Regions from separate parts of the Bacillus sp. JJ1503 genome, predicted to be linked through region 4. Evidence: predicted binding sites of a transcription regulator. Region 4 holds the regulator's gene; each other region holds the start of a gene.
The links. The regulator Rex, encoded in region 4, represses fermentation and respiration genes when NADH is low (regulators of the CRP and FNR family bind a similar motif). The targets are predictions, from matches to a motif close to TTGTGAAATATTTCACAA.
Positions count from the first base shown of each region.

Region 1: the regulator Rex is predicted to act here: its motif matches at 1,129-1,146, upstream of V7149_RS02155 (cytochrome-c peroxidase).
Region 2: the regulator Rex is predicted to act here: its motif matches at 1,755-1,772, upstream of V7149_RS06595 (AtpZ/AtpI family protein).
Region 3: the regulator Rex is predicted to act here: its motif matches at 1,266-1,283, upstream of V7149_RS15570 (DUF1641 domain-containing protein).

Region 1 covers NZ_JBALOZ010000016.1:11,803-14,971, forward strand. The annotation lists gene hisF (imidazole glycerol phosphate synthase subunit HisF) at 1-219, shown strand, start outside; gene hisIE (bifunctional phosphoribosyl-AMP cyclohydrolase/phosphoribosyl-ATP diphosphatase HisIE) at 216-857, shown strand; gene V7149_RS02155 (cytochrome-c peroxidase) at 1,265-2,329, shown strand; gene V7149_RS02160 (hypothetical protein) at 2,574-2,759, shown strand; gene V7149_RS02165 (hypothetical protein) at 3,012-3,169, shown strand, end outside.
Region 2 covers NZ_JBALOZ010000071.1:11,249-14,417, reverse strand. The annotation lists gene atpE (F0F1 ATP synthase subunit C) at 1-186, opposite strand, end outside; gene atpB (F0F1 ATP synthase subunit A) at 265-975, opposite strand; gene V7149_RS06600 (ATP synthase subunit I) at 999-1,373, opposite strand; gene V7149_RS06595 (AtpZ/AtpI family protein) at 1,380-1,601, opposite strand; gene V7149_RS06590 (S8 family serine peptidase) at 1,862-3,169, opposite strand, start outside.
Region 3 covers NZ_JBALOZ010000200.1:3,733-6,901, reverse strand. The annotation lists gene V7149_RS15575 (NAD(P)/FAD-dependent oxidoreductase) at 1-733, opposite strand, end outside; gene V7149_RS15570 (DUF1641 domain-containing protein) at 770-1,207, opposite strand; gene V7149_RS15565 (fumarylacetoacetate hydrolase family protein) at 1,733-2,671, opposite strand; gene V7149_RS15560 (maleate cis-trans isomerase family protein) at 2,950-3,169, opposite strand, start outside.
Region 4 covers NZ_JBALOZ010000169.1:4,505-7,673, forward strand. The annotation lists gene V7149_RS13720 (ABC-F family ATP-binding cassette domain-containing protein) at 1-782, opposite strand, end outside; gene moaC (cyclic pyranopterin monophosphate synthase MoaC) at 927-1,418, shown strand; gene V7149_RS13730 (redox-sensing transcriptional repressor Rex) at 1,511-2,158, shown strand; gene V7149_RS13735 (YdiK family protein) at 2,192-2,398, opposite strand; gene V7149_RS13740 (CPBP family intramembrane glutamic endopeptidase) at 2,395-3,126, opposite strand.

The DNA of each region.
Region 1 (3,169 bases), on a different contig from region 4:
AAGAATGGGTTTGATCTTGCTTTAACAAAAGCCGTTAGTGAAGCGGTGACGATTCCGGTTATTGCTTCAGGAGGTGCAGGAAACGCGGAGCACTTTGCCGAAGCCTTTGTGGAGGGGAAAGCAGATGCGGCGTTGGCTGCTTCAATTTTTCACTATAAAGAAACGTCAGTAGCTGAAGTGAAGGCTTATTTAAAGGAAAAAGGAGTGCCTGTCCGATGAATATCGAGGAGCTATCATTTGATGAAAAAGGCCTCATCCCGGCAATCGTTCAGGATGCGACTACACGCGAAGTTTTGACATTAGCTTACATGAACCGGGAATCTCTTGAAAAATCAATCGAGTCAGGTGAAACGTGGTTTTTCAGCCGTTCTAGACGGGAGCTTTGGCATAAAGGAGCAACAAGCGGGAACACCCAGCGAATTGTTGAAATGAAATTTGACTGTGATAAAGACTCGATTGTGTTGCTCGTAGCTCCAGCTGGACCTGCTTGCCATACTGGGGCAGTAAGCTGTTTTGAGGAGAGCCTTTATCAATCGGGCGAATCTGCTGGCAGCCTATCAGATTATAGCATTCTCTTGTCTCTTGAAAAATTGATTAAAGAGCGGGAAGCGGAACGACCTGAAGGAGCCTACACGACTTATTTATTTGAAAAAGGCGTAGATAAAATTTTAAAAAAGGTTGGAGAAGAAGCAGCTGAGGTCATCATCGCCGCGAAAAACCGCGACAAAGAAGAGTTAAAATGGGAAGCGGCCGATCTGCTTTATCATTTACTCGTTTTACTTAGAGAGCAGGAGCTTCCGTTTAAAGAAGTGTTGAGTGTTTTGGATAAAAGACATGAAAAGAAATCAGCTGAATAGAGGAAGCGCATATATAGGGTATGAATGAGGAGACCAAATCACATAATGATTTGGTTTTTTTAGTATAGCTTTTCTTCGGGGGTGGATAAAAAGGAAAGTTTCTGTGATTAGTCATCGCAGGAGCTTTTCTTTGATTGTTCCGAAGTCACTGGTGTTTTTCTACGATAGAATCGTTTTCCACAAGATTTATTGCCCTTTGCATTATTTGTACCTACTAAGAGTAATTTTGATTTAATTATGTTTTCAATATAAATAACGGGCAAACGTAACATTGTGAAATATGTCACAATGTTTTCGAAAATGACTAGTAAATAAGAATAATTTTAATAATATAATTAATTTGAAGTTGGAGGAAAAAATACCCTAAACTTCCAATTTCGCAAAGTGAAATATAGGAGGGCATTTTTATGAAAAAAGTTAGCTATGTTTTATTAGTCATGTTACTTCTTGCAATCCTTGGCGCTTGTAGCAAGAATGAAGGTGCGGCAGTACCGGAAGACACTAACAAAGATGCAATAGTGAAAGAAGATGTTAAAGACCCAGAGCTAGAGGCAGCGAAAGCGAAGTTCGAGCCATTAGGTGAGATGCCGATTCCAGCAGACAATCCAATGACTGATGAAAAAGTAGAGTTAGGAAAGACGTTATATTATGACCCACAACTATCCGGGAACAACGTACAGAGCTGTATGTCATGCCATGCTCCAGGAGCAGGCTTCGGGGATGGAATGGAAAAGTTTATTGGTTTTGAAGGTTTTAAAGGTCCAAGAAACAGTCCAACAATCATCAATTCTGGCTATTATGCAGCTAATTTCTGGGATGGGCGAGCAGGTAGTTTAGAAGAACAAGCTTTAGGTCCAATTCAATCTGAAGTCGAGATGAACCAAAACTTGGATGAATTAGTTATTGAATTAAATGGTGTACCTACATATGTAGAGCAATTTAACACGGTTTTTAATGATAAAATTTCAGCTGATAATATTGCAAAGGCTATCGCTGCATTTGAACGGACAATTGTTATTTCCGATACGGCATTTGATCGTTATCTTCAAGGGGAAGAAGATGCAATTAGTGCTGATGCAAAAGATGGAATGAAATTATTTGTCGGAAAAGCAGGATGTATTTCTTGTCACGCAGGACCATTATTATCAGATCATAACTATTATAATTTAGGGATGTCCGGCGATGATGGCCGTTTCAATGTAACAGGGAAAGAAGAAGATAAAGGGAAATTTAGAACTTCCGGTTTAAGAGGTGTTGCCCATACTGCACCGTTTATGCATGACGGAAGCCTAGAAACGTTAACGGACGTTGTCCAATACTATAATGAAGGCGGAGGGGACCATCCGAATAAAAGTGTCCAAATGAGTCCTTTAAATTTAACTGAAAGTGAAGTTAATGCACTTATTGCTTTCTTAGAGAGCTTGAGCGGCGAGCTTCCAAAAGTTGAGACACCAGAGATTCCTTTAAATTAGTGCGAACAAAAAGACGGATCCTTATATAGTATAGGGTTCCGTTTTGAGGTGCATTTTGATTAAATGGAAATTGGCACAGGATTTAACCTGTGCCGATTTCCATTTCTATAAAGGTTTTTAAAACTTTATAGAAAATTGACAGATGAAATGACATAATAAAATTAAAGAATAATGATTGTAAAATAGGACATTAAATATAACGTAAATTAAGTTTGCGAAATAGTAATTATAGGGGGTGTATTAAATGAGTAGAGACACAAAGAATGTAATTTTGCTTGTTTTAGGGTTAATATTAGTAGCATTATCGAGATTCCCTATTATGTCGCAACCGATAGCCATATTAGTTGGGATAATCGGAGCAATTGTAATCATCTTCTCAGCTATTCTATTATATAGGACTAAAAAGAACAAAAACGAAGTTAATAATTGAATCTTTTATTTATGTGTCTTGTTCAATTCACAAGTGCTTAATAAGACATTTTAGATTTACAGTGTCAAAAAACTCTATAAACAATAAAAAAGGTGTGTCAAAACTGTTGTCAGTTTTCACCCTATTTTTATTGTCATTTTTGTGAAATGCACCTCAAAACTGAACGGTTTACTTATATAGGTGGCGGTCTTTTGGTAACTGTGAAGCCTATATTGTTTTAAATCGAATACACTTTACTAGGAGGTGCGCAAATTGAATAAAATCCTTATGCAAGTAAGCAGATATTTTTTAGGTGTTGTTTTCTTGGGGGCAGGTTTAAATGGTTATGCTGTTATCTTTGGATTAGATCCAATTGTACCAACAAGTCCTCAAGCCATGGCATTATTCGAATTTAAATATCTTTTAATTGT
Region 2 (3,169 bases), on a different contig from region 4:
AACTACCGCGATGATAGGAATCGCCTCTACTAACGCAACCCCGATGAACATTGTTGTTTGAAGCATACCGCGTGCTTCTGGCTGACGAGCGATACCTTCTACTGTTCTTGAAACGATAAGACCGTTACCGATACCGGCACCTAGTGCTGCTAAACCGATTGCGATTGCTGCTGCTATAAGACCCATTATTAAGTTCCTCCTTAAAATTGTATAAATATTTTTTTGTTTATTTGTGTTTGTTCATATGATGAACAGGTATATATATTAATGGTCCGAGCTCACTTTGTGAGCTAAATAAACCATTGTTAACATTGTAAAGATAAATGCCTGAATGGCGCCAATGAAAACAGAGAACCCTTGCCAAGCAAGCGTTGGGATGATGGCTCCAATATGACCCCAAAATCCGGTTGCCAGACCTCCAGCAAGAAGCCCAAGCAAAATTTCACCCGCAAAAATGTTACCATAAAGACGCAAACCAAGTGTCAAGGTATTGGCAAATTCCTCAATAATTTTAAGAGGAAATAAAAACGGCATCGGTCTTACAAAATCACGTCCGTATTCCTTAATACCCTTGATTTTAATGCCATAATAATGTGAAAGGGCAACAACCATCGTTGCTAAAGTTAGGGTAATAACCGGATCAGCTGTAGGTGATTTCCACCATAAATAATCATTAATGACAACTGAAAACGGAAGCCCTAAAAAGTTGGATATAGCGATATACATAAGTAAAGTAATTCCTAATATATGGAATCTACCGCCAGTTTTCCAATCCATCGTACTATTGACAATTCCTTTGACAAAATCCATGATCCACTCGAAGAAGTTCTGCATTCCGGTTGGTTTCATGGCTAAACGACGGGTGGAAAGAAGTGCAATGATGAATACAACAGCACTTGCAATTGTGATCATCAAAACGTTTGCCAAGTTAAATGATAAGCCCATAAACTCACCTATAGGAGCTTCATGATGCATATGTGTTTCACCTCTCTTCCCCACTATTTACGTAAATGAAAAGATTGAATAAAATAATCTATCATAATGACAATATAGGCTGTCATTAATCCAAAAACTACGCTAATCAGGTGCAGATTTTCCGGATACTTCATCGCGATCATCACCGCTAAAACGGCCGATGCCATCCTGGAAACCATCCCTAAGGAACGCACCTTTCCTCCCTTTTCCACCGCTTGTCCGAACTTATCAACCCTTCTCGCCATCTGCCATAAATTAAATAAGCTTAAGGATGTTCCTAAGATAAGCCCTAGGAAAATAGATTGATAAGAGGTAAATCCCCAGCCAAGAACATAAATGGACAACAGTAAAAATATGTATTTTCGTTGCCTGATGAACATCAGTTTAAATTCCGGCATGGTCTTTTATTCTCCTGTGAAAAAATGTTGGATTAATCTAGTCATAGCAAAAATTCCTGTTGCTAAGCCGAGAAATAATCCTATAATAAGGAATAGCGGTTCAGTATCTGCCTTACTGTCTAGCCATCTTCCTACAAAAATACCAATTAAGACAGACCCGACTAATTGTGAAAGAATAGCAGACATTAAACCCATTGCGATAAATGGACTGCGATTTTTTTGACGCATGAAAACGCATCCTCTCCGTATAAGAGAACGGTAAGCGAATCACTAAAAAAGTCAATAATAACGGGATCCATGACTGCTTTTTCATTTTGAAAACCCTGCCATTTACACCCTTTGTAAGCATACAATAGGCACTTGTCAATGTCAATGTGTTTGTAGTGAAAAAAGTCACATTGAAAATGATGGAAATATGGTATGTTCACACAATTATCATAATTTATTTTCGCGAAATCTATTGAAAAATGAGCGCAGTTTTGCTACGCTCATTTTTTAGCTATTTTTTTTTGGCTATTTTGTTCAACCAATTGTCCATTCTGCTGTATGAAAAGATATGACTCAATGGAATCTTCTTTTCCCGCCTTTTTGGCAAAAACTTTGATAATATATAACCCTGGGTCCGGAAGCTGTTGACTGTCGATTTCCTGTAAAAGCTGCCCTTTTCCAACGTTCCTTTTCCAGTCTAAAAATCCAATAAAGCGAAGACTTTCTGCTTCAAACATCGCAATCCCGAACTCCTCCGCTCCTCCTGGCAAATACACTTCATAGCGATACACGTCCTTTTTATCCCCTTTTCCTAAACCAAATCCCATCACCCGCGGATAATTAGGTTCCTCAAGGACATAAAGATATGGCAGGTTGATTGTTTGTGAACCCGCATTTAATATAATATTGCCATCATATATCTTTTTGTTTAGCAGCTCCGGATCTACAGAAAGCTTGATTTCCACTCTCTTTTTCTCACCTGGCTTTAAAAAGAAGGATAAAGGAAATTTCCAGCTCAGGCCATTTTCGGCAGGCGGGATCGAAAATGAATAGGATTGACCTTTTGTTCCGATATTTTTGATCGTCACATAGCTTGAGTGCTCATGCAGGCTGTCAGCGAGTTGAAACTTCCCGAATTGAAGGGATCCCGGCGTAGCCAACGTATTGGTTTTTAGTGCCCGTTCGATTTGAATTCTCCCGGAGCCTTGCTCGAATGTCCGGTACAGCTTTCCTTTTTGATTGAAAATGGGTTTTGCGGTATTCATAAGAGCAGCTTTAATTTCCTCAGGACCCCAGTCTGGATGGGCTTGCTTAATTAATGCACAGGCTCCCGCTACATGTGGTGCCGCCATGCTCGTACCTTGTAAAGGCAAATACCCGCCAGGTACAGTGCTGTTAATCGCGACCCCTGGCGCAACCACATCAGGTTTTATTTCCCATGTGGAGGTCACAGGACCGCGGGAGCTAAAGTCAGCAAGAATATCCTTTTCCTCAATAATATGAGTTCTGGCAAATACTTTGTTTTTAGCTATTTCTCTTTTTACTTTTTCACCGTTCGCTTTTGACAGGGCCGTGACAGGAATCGAAACATCCGTCTCTAAGTTGCCAAAAAAGGCACCTTTCGTATTATTGTAAATAATGACAGCAACGGCACCTGCTTCATAGGCATTTATCGCTTTTTCTGTAAAAGTAAGTTCTCCTCTTTCCAGGAGCACAATTTTACCCTTTGCCTCCTTTAATTCTTCCTTTTTCCCTAATCCTGCTTTGATGATTTCATAGGATTTATTAAAATCCCACTCTTCAGATCC
Region 3 (3,169 bases), on a different contig from region 4:
ATCCGTCTTTAAGGTCGATCTCATTTCCATTTACATTCGTTACAGGAAGACCTGTCAAGAATTCTACACCACGAGCTTCAAGACTTGCAGTAGCACGTTCGATTAAGTGATCAGGTAAAACCGGAAGAATTTTTGGACCAGCTTCAACAAGCTTGATTTTCAATTCTTTCGGATCTACTCCATATTTTTTTGCGATTTTTGGCATATTATCAACGATTTCACCAACTAGCTCAACGCCAGTTAATCCGCCGCCGCCAATAACAATCGTTGCATCTGCTTCATTTCGAGTTTTGCTGTATTCTTCAATTTTTCCAACAATATGATTGTAAATGTTATTAGCATCTTCGACTGATTTTAATACCATGCTGTTTTCCTCTAGTCCTGGAATACCAAAGTAACCAGTTTTGCTTCCTAGAGCAACAACAAGTACGTCATATTTTAATGTGGAACCATCATCAAGCTTTACTGCCTTTTCGTCAACAGAGAATGAGTCAACCTTAGCAATTTTCAAGTTAATATCTTTGCCTTTGAAAACCTTTTCTAACGGCATAGAAATAGCCTTTTCTGCAATTGTTCCCCCTGCAAGACGGTGCAGCTCAGTAATAATTTGGTGTGTTGGATATTGATTTACTACAGTAACATAGGCTTCTTCACTATTTAAGTATTTGCGAACAGTTAAAGCTGAAAGAACTCCGCCATAACCTGCCCCTAAGATCACAATATGTTTTGACATGTATCATCCCGTCCTTACTAGTTGTATTAAAAGAACTTATCTTTGTTGGCTATTCTTTTCTCCAGAGATTTGAAGATAAGCATTAACGAAACGGAAAAGCTTTTGGGCTTGAGGGTCTTTCAGCATTTTTAATACGCCAAATAAACCGATCACTTCATGGCTTTCATCCGCACGATCTTTTGCTTCAATAGCAGTAGCTGCAATACTTTTAACAGTGTCCTTAACTGGACCTGCCATTTCAGCGATTGCACTTACTGTATCATTCTTTAATACATCATCAGTTGCCACTGATTGAGCGAAGTCATATGATTTGTTTAAAATATTTACTAGCTCTGTTAGCTTTGGCAGCTGCTCTACTAATGTTGTTAAGGATTCCTGTACCTCAGGTTTTAAAAGCTGATCAAGAATATCAAGTTTCTCTTGATACGACACATGCTCTTGTTCAGGTTTTGGTTGTGTAAGCGTTGCAGTCATGTTCACTACCCCTTTACAAAATAAATATTTTTACTATCAACTGAAGGAAATTTATGTCTTGTGTGATTTTTCACAAAGGCAATTAAAAACATCTTAAAATACTATTAAATAGTTATCCTGTTACTAAACAACTATTTATGTAAGCCCTTCAATCATCCCAAAACTACTATACGACTTATTTTGAATAATATCAATTACAATTTTTGAATATATTCATAGCTTAAATGTTATTTACAGGTGGAATATGAATAAAGTTAAAGGCTGCATTCCTCAAAATGGAATATCAGTCCCCTATACATTAAGCTTTATTTACTAACTTGATATACACCCTAGTGCTTTGATACAAACTTTACTTAATTCGGTATACCCAGCAAAAGGATTCAACAGATAATAAATAAAATAACTAAACTAAGAACACCATTGCTTGAATTTCCGGTAATATAACTAATTCCTAATAAGAATTATAGTAAAAAAGCTGTAATCTTATTAAAGATTACAGCCTTTGATGAAAAAAATTTATTCGAGTCAATTAATATTAGATTCCATGTAATTCAAACTAGATTGTTCCTGACCTTCTTCCGACCTAAAATAATTTGTTAGAATGCCTAATCTTTCAATTTTCACAGTTACTTCGTCCCCATCCTGTAACCATACTCTTTCCACTTCAGGAAGCCCCATTATGACACCTTCTGGAGTTCCAGTTAGAATAATGTCTCCAGGCTGTAAGGTTAAATGTTCAGAAACATAACTAATAATCTCTTCACAGTTAAAAATCATATCTGAAGTATTTGAATCCTGACGAATTACTCCATTTACAATAGACATAATTCTTAAATCATTCGGATTTTCGATTTCTTCTTTACTGACCAAATTTGGACCAATTGGACAAAAACCATCACAAGATTTTCCTAAAAGCCATTGCGAACTTTTCGATTGCAAATCACGAGCAGACACATCATTCGCTGCACAATAACCATATACTACAGATAGTGCATTTTCTTTTTTAATTTTTTTCGCTTTTTTACCAATGACTATAACTAATTCCGCTTCATAGTCTACCTGAGAAGATACGCTCGGCAAGGTTATGTCTTTTTCATGAGCAGTAAGTGTATTATTAAATTTGCTAATCAATATTGGCGCTGGAGGGATAGGTAAATTACACTCCACTGCATGCTTTTTATAATTCAATCCAATACAAATAATTTTATTAGGCTCTGGTACACAAGGACCAAAAATTAACGAATCCTCCATATGGAATAATGAATCATCCATAAATGAAATTTCGATTAGTCTCGAAAGAACTTTTTGCGCATGTTCTCCATGATTAATAAGTTCTGTAACTGTTTTAGGCACATTATTAATGAATGGATAGTTATTAGCTGCTGCTTCTACGTCTAATATTCCCTTGTCTGTTTTTATTCCTAAAGCTAATCGATCTCCTTTGACAAAAGTTACAGATATCATTGACTTCCTCCCTTTATTAAACTTAAAGAACAAGGTCTATTTTCCCAGAAATCTTTAAATAATTTTCATACGTGTTATAATTAAGATATGAAGTCTGAACATTGAAAATTGCATACTTATAAGGGTTGGGATAGCTAATCTTCTATCCTGTAAAATGTATGGAGTCGTCAGAGAAGACGAAAATCGCTGTACAGACTCATGATAAAACTTTCTATCTTAGTAAATGAAGAGAGCATTGCAACCCCCCACAGGTTGAATGCTCAGCAAAAGATTTCTTTTTATCTGCTTACCTTTTCCCTTGAAAATACTTTTCCCCATCCTTTTACAGTCCTTGGATCTACATCTACCATTTTTAAGCATTCCCACATAAGTACATTGATCGTGTCGTACATTGGAATATTATATTTTTCTTCATAATATTCAACTTTATCTACTGCAGGAAAATTTGTGCATACAACACTTAATGCATCAGCAGGAGAAGCAGTTACTGCTTGTATC
Region 4 (3,169 bases):
CGTTCATAGTTTGCCGCTTTTTGGTCAAGATAAGAGCTGTAGTTACCGATATATTTTTTGCTTTGATTTCTTGATAATTCATAGACTTGGGAGACGACTTTATCTAAAAAATATCGATCATGGGAAACGATTAAAATGGCCCCGTCATACGTTAGCAAATATTGCTCAAGCCAAGATAAAGTATCAATGTCTAGATGGTTGGTAGGCTCGTCCAAAATTAAAATATCAGGCTTCTTTAACAGCAGTTTTCCTAGAGCAAGCCTCGTTTTTTGCCCCCCGCTTAAAGTGGATATTTTCGTATCATAGCTAAAGGATTGAAAGTTCAGTCCATGAAGAACGGAGCGAATGTCTGATTCGTACTGATAACCGCCTTGTTCTTTAAATTGAACTTGCCGATCATCGTATTCTTTTAAGATGCGTTCATATTTTTCGGGATTAGCCATTGCTTGCGGATCAGACATTTCACCTTCGAGCTTCCGCAATTCCTTTTCAAGCTTTTGCAGATGCTCGAATACAGTTAACATTTCATCCCAAATGGATCTTTCTGACTCGAGTCCGGTATTTTGGGCAAGGTAGCCGATTTCCACTTCCTTAGGCTTAATAATGTCACCGGAATCATAGGACATTTGGCCAGCTATCATTTTTAAAAGCGTGGACTTGCCAGCCCCGTTGCGCCCCACAAGGGCAATTCTATCTCTAGTTTGTACTTCAAGCTTTATATTCGATAATATAACTTCAGCACCAAAGTTCTTTATTAATTGATTGACTTGTAATAAAATCATTTTTGTTCACCTCAAGCTTTATAGAATAAGTGTAACTCATTCATATTTGTTGGGCAATGTGTGTGAGGATGGACTTGAATTATTGTGAAGTGTTTTACACATTTGGCTAAAAATAGTGTATGATTTTGTTGTGAGGTGTTATTAATGTCTGATTTTACCCATTTTAATCAAGAAGGCAGAGCAAAGATGGTCGATATTAGCGAGAAATCTGTGACGGTCCGAACTGCGATTGCTCACTCAAGTATTACAGTTAATCAAGAAATATATGAAAAAATCACTTTGAATACAATGAAAAAAGGAGATGTCCTCGCCGTAGCACAAGTTGCGGGTGTGATGGCATGCAAGAAAACATGGGAAATTATTCCGATGTGTCATCCCATTCCTTTAACGGGAGTAGATATTTCCTACTCATGGAATGTCGATCAAGAAGAATATACACTGCTCATTGAAGCTACGGTCAAAACAAAGGGTCATACTGGAGTTGAAATGGAAGCGTTAACAGCAGCATCTGTATGTGCCTTAACAGTTTATGATATGTGTAAGGCTGTTGATAAAGGGATGGTCATTGGCAAAACCTATTTAGTAGAAAAGACAGGCGGAAAAAATGGGGATTTTAAAAGGGATTCCTTGTTATAATGTATTGTGTATTTAAAGAAGTAAAGCTGCTAACTGATAAAACATTTGTCATATGAGCAAACGTAAAGGTTTCTACGAGAGGAGATAAGATAATGGCGAATGAGTCATTAAAAATTCCACAAGCAACGGCCAAACGGCTTCCTTTATATTATCGATTCTTAAAAAATTTGCATGCTTCTGGGAAACAAAGAGTCTCTTCTGCAGAATTAAGTGAAGCGGTAAAAGTTGATTCTGCTACAATTCGGCGGGATTTTTCCTACTTTGGCGCTTTAGGGAAAAAAGGGTATGGCTATAATGTAAATTATTTGCTTACCTTTTTTCGGAAAACGTTAGATCAGGATGAATTAACGAAGGTAGCTCTTATTGGGGTTGGTAATTTAGGCACTGCCTTTTTAAACTATAATTTCCTCAAAAACAATAATACGAAAATTGAAGTAGCCTTTGATGTAGACGAAGGAAAAGTTGGCACATACATTGGGGATGTACCGATATTCCATATGAGTGATCTAGAAAAAGTAATCGAGGACGAACAAATTCAAGTTGTGATTTTAACTGTTCCTGCTCTTGCAGCCCAACCGATTGCTGACCGAATTGTTCAAGGCAGTGTAAAAGGAATTTTGAATTTTACTCCTGCACGTTTATCTGTGCCGTCCTCCATCAGAATTCATCATATCGATTTAGCTGTGGAGCTGCAGTCGCTTATCTACTTTCTTAAGCATTATCCACAAGAGGAAGAATAAGCTAAACAAAGAAAATGAGCATTTGTATAGTGCTCATTTTCTTTGTTTGTTATTGACGATTTTGAAATGAAAGGCAACCATCCGCAGGCCAGTACCTAAGTCAAGGGTTGCGATAATAATAAGAAAGTAAGTAAATATTCCCCAGCCATCGTTTCTTTGAATGCTTTGGATCGCGATATAGGTAAAGAGGATCCCAAGAATAATATAAATGATGCCTGATAACAATGGTGTCCTTCTCATAAAAATCCTCCAATAAAGCTTTGCATTTTTTCCACTTCTTTTATCCAGTTTTCAATATTTTCTCTGTTAAATTGGATAATGACGACAAGTGTATTCATGGCCACATGCGCAAAAATCGGCACTAGAATTCGCTTTGTTTTGACATATAGGAAAGCAAAAGTAAAGCCCATCGCTGAGTACAACAGAATATGTTCAAACTCAAAGTGAGCTAGAGCAAAAATAACAGAACTTATTAAGGCAGAAAGAAAAAAGTTTAGCCGCTTATGAAGCGTTCCGAAAATAACCTTTCGGAAGACAATTTCCTCTAGGATTGGCCCAATAATTGAGCTGATCACAACGACTATGGGTGAAGCTTGAATAAGCCTAATAATTTGCTGTGTGTTTTCCGATCCCATTTCAATTCCGATTAAATTTTCTATATTGGCGGCAATAGATTGCGCAAATAATGCAAGGAATACTCCGCCAATGGCCCAGGCTATGGAAGTACCTGCAGAAGTTGCATTTCTCATAGAAAGGCTTTCCTTCATTTCTTTTCGGAGGATTGCCAACGTAATAATTAATGTGATCGTAAAGCTAATGACAATCCAAGATGTGACAGCGATTGTTTCCATATCGGCCATGCTTTTCCCGGATAGTGTTCCCCAAAACGCAATGAACGGGACCCCGATTAAGCTCGATAATTGCATCCCTGTATAAGCAATAAGAATATACCAATACTCTTTTTTCAATATTTTATCTCCTTATCCATTGTGTATATCAATCCTCATTTTA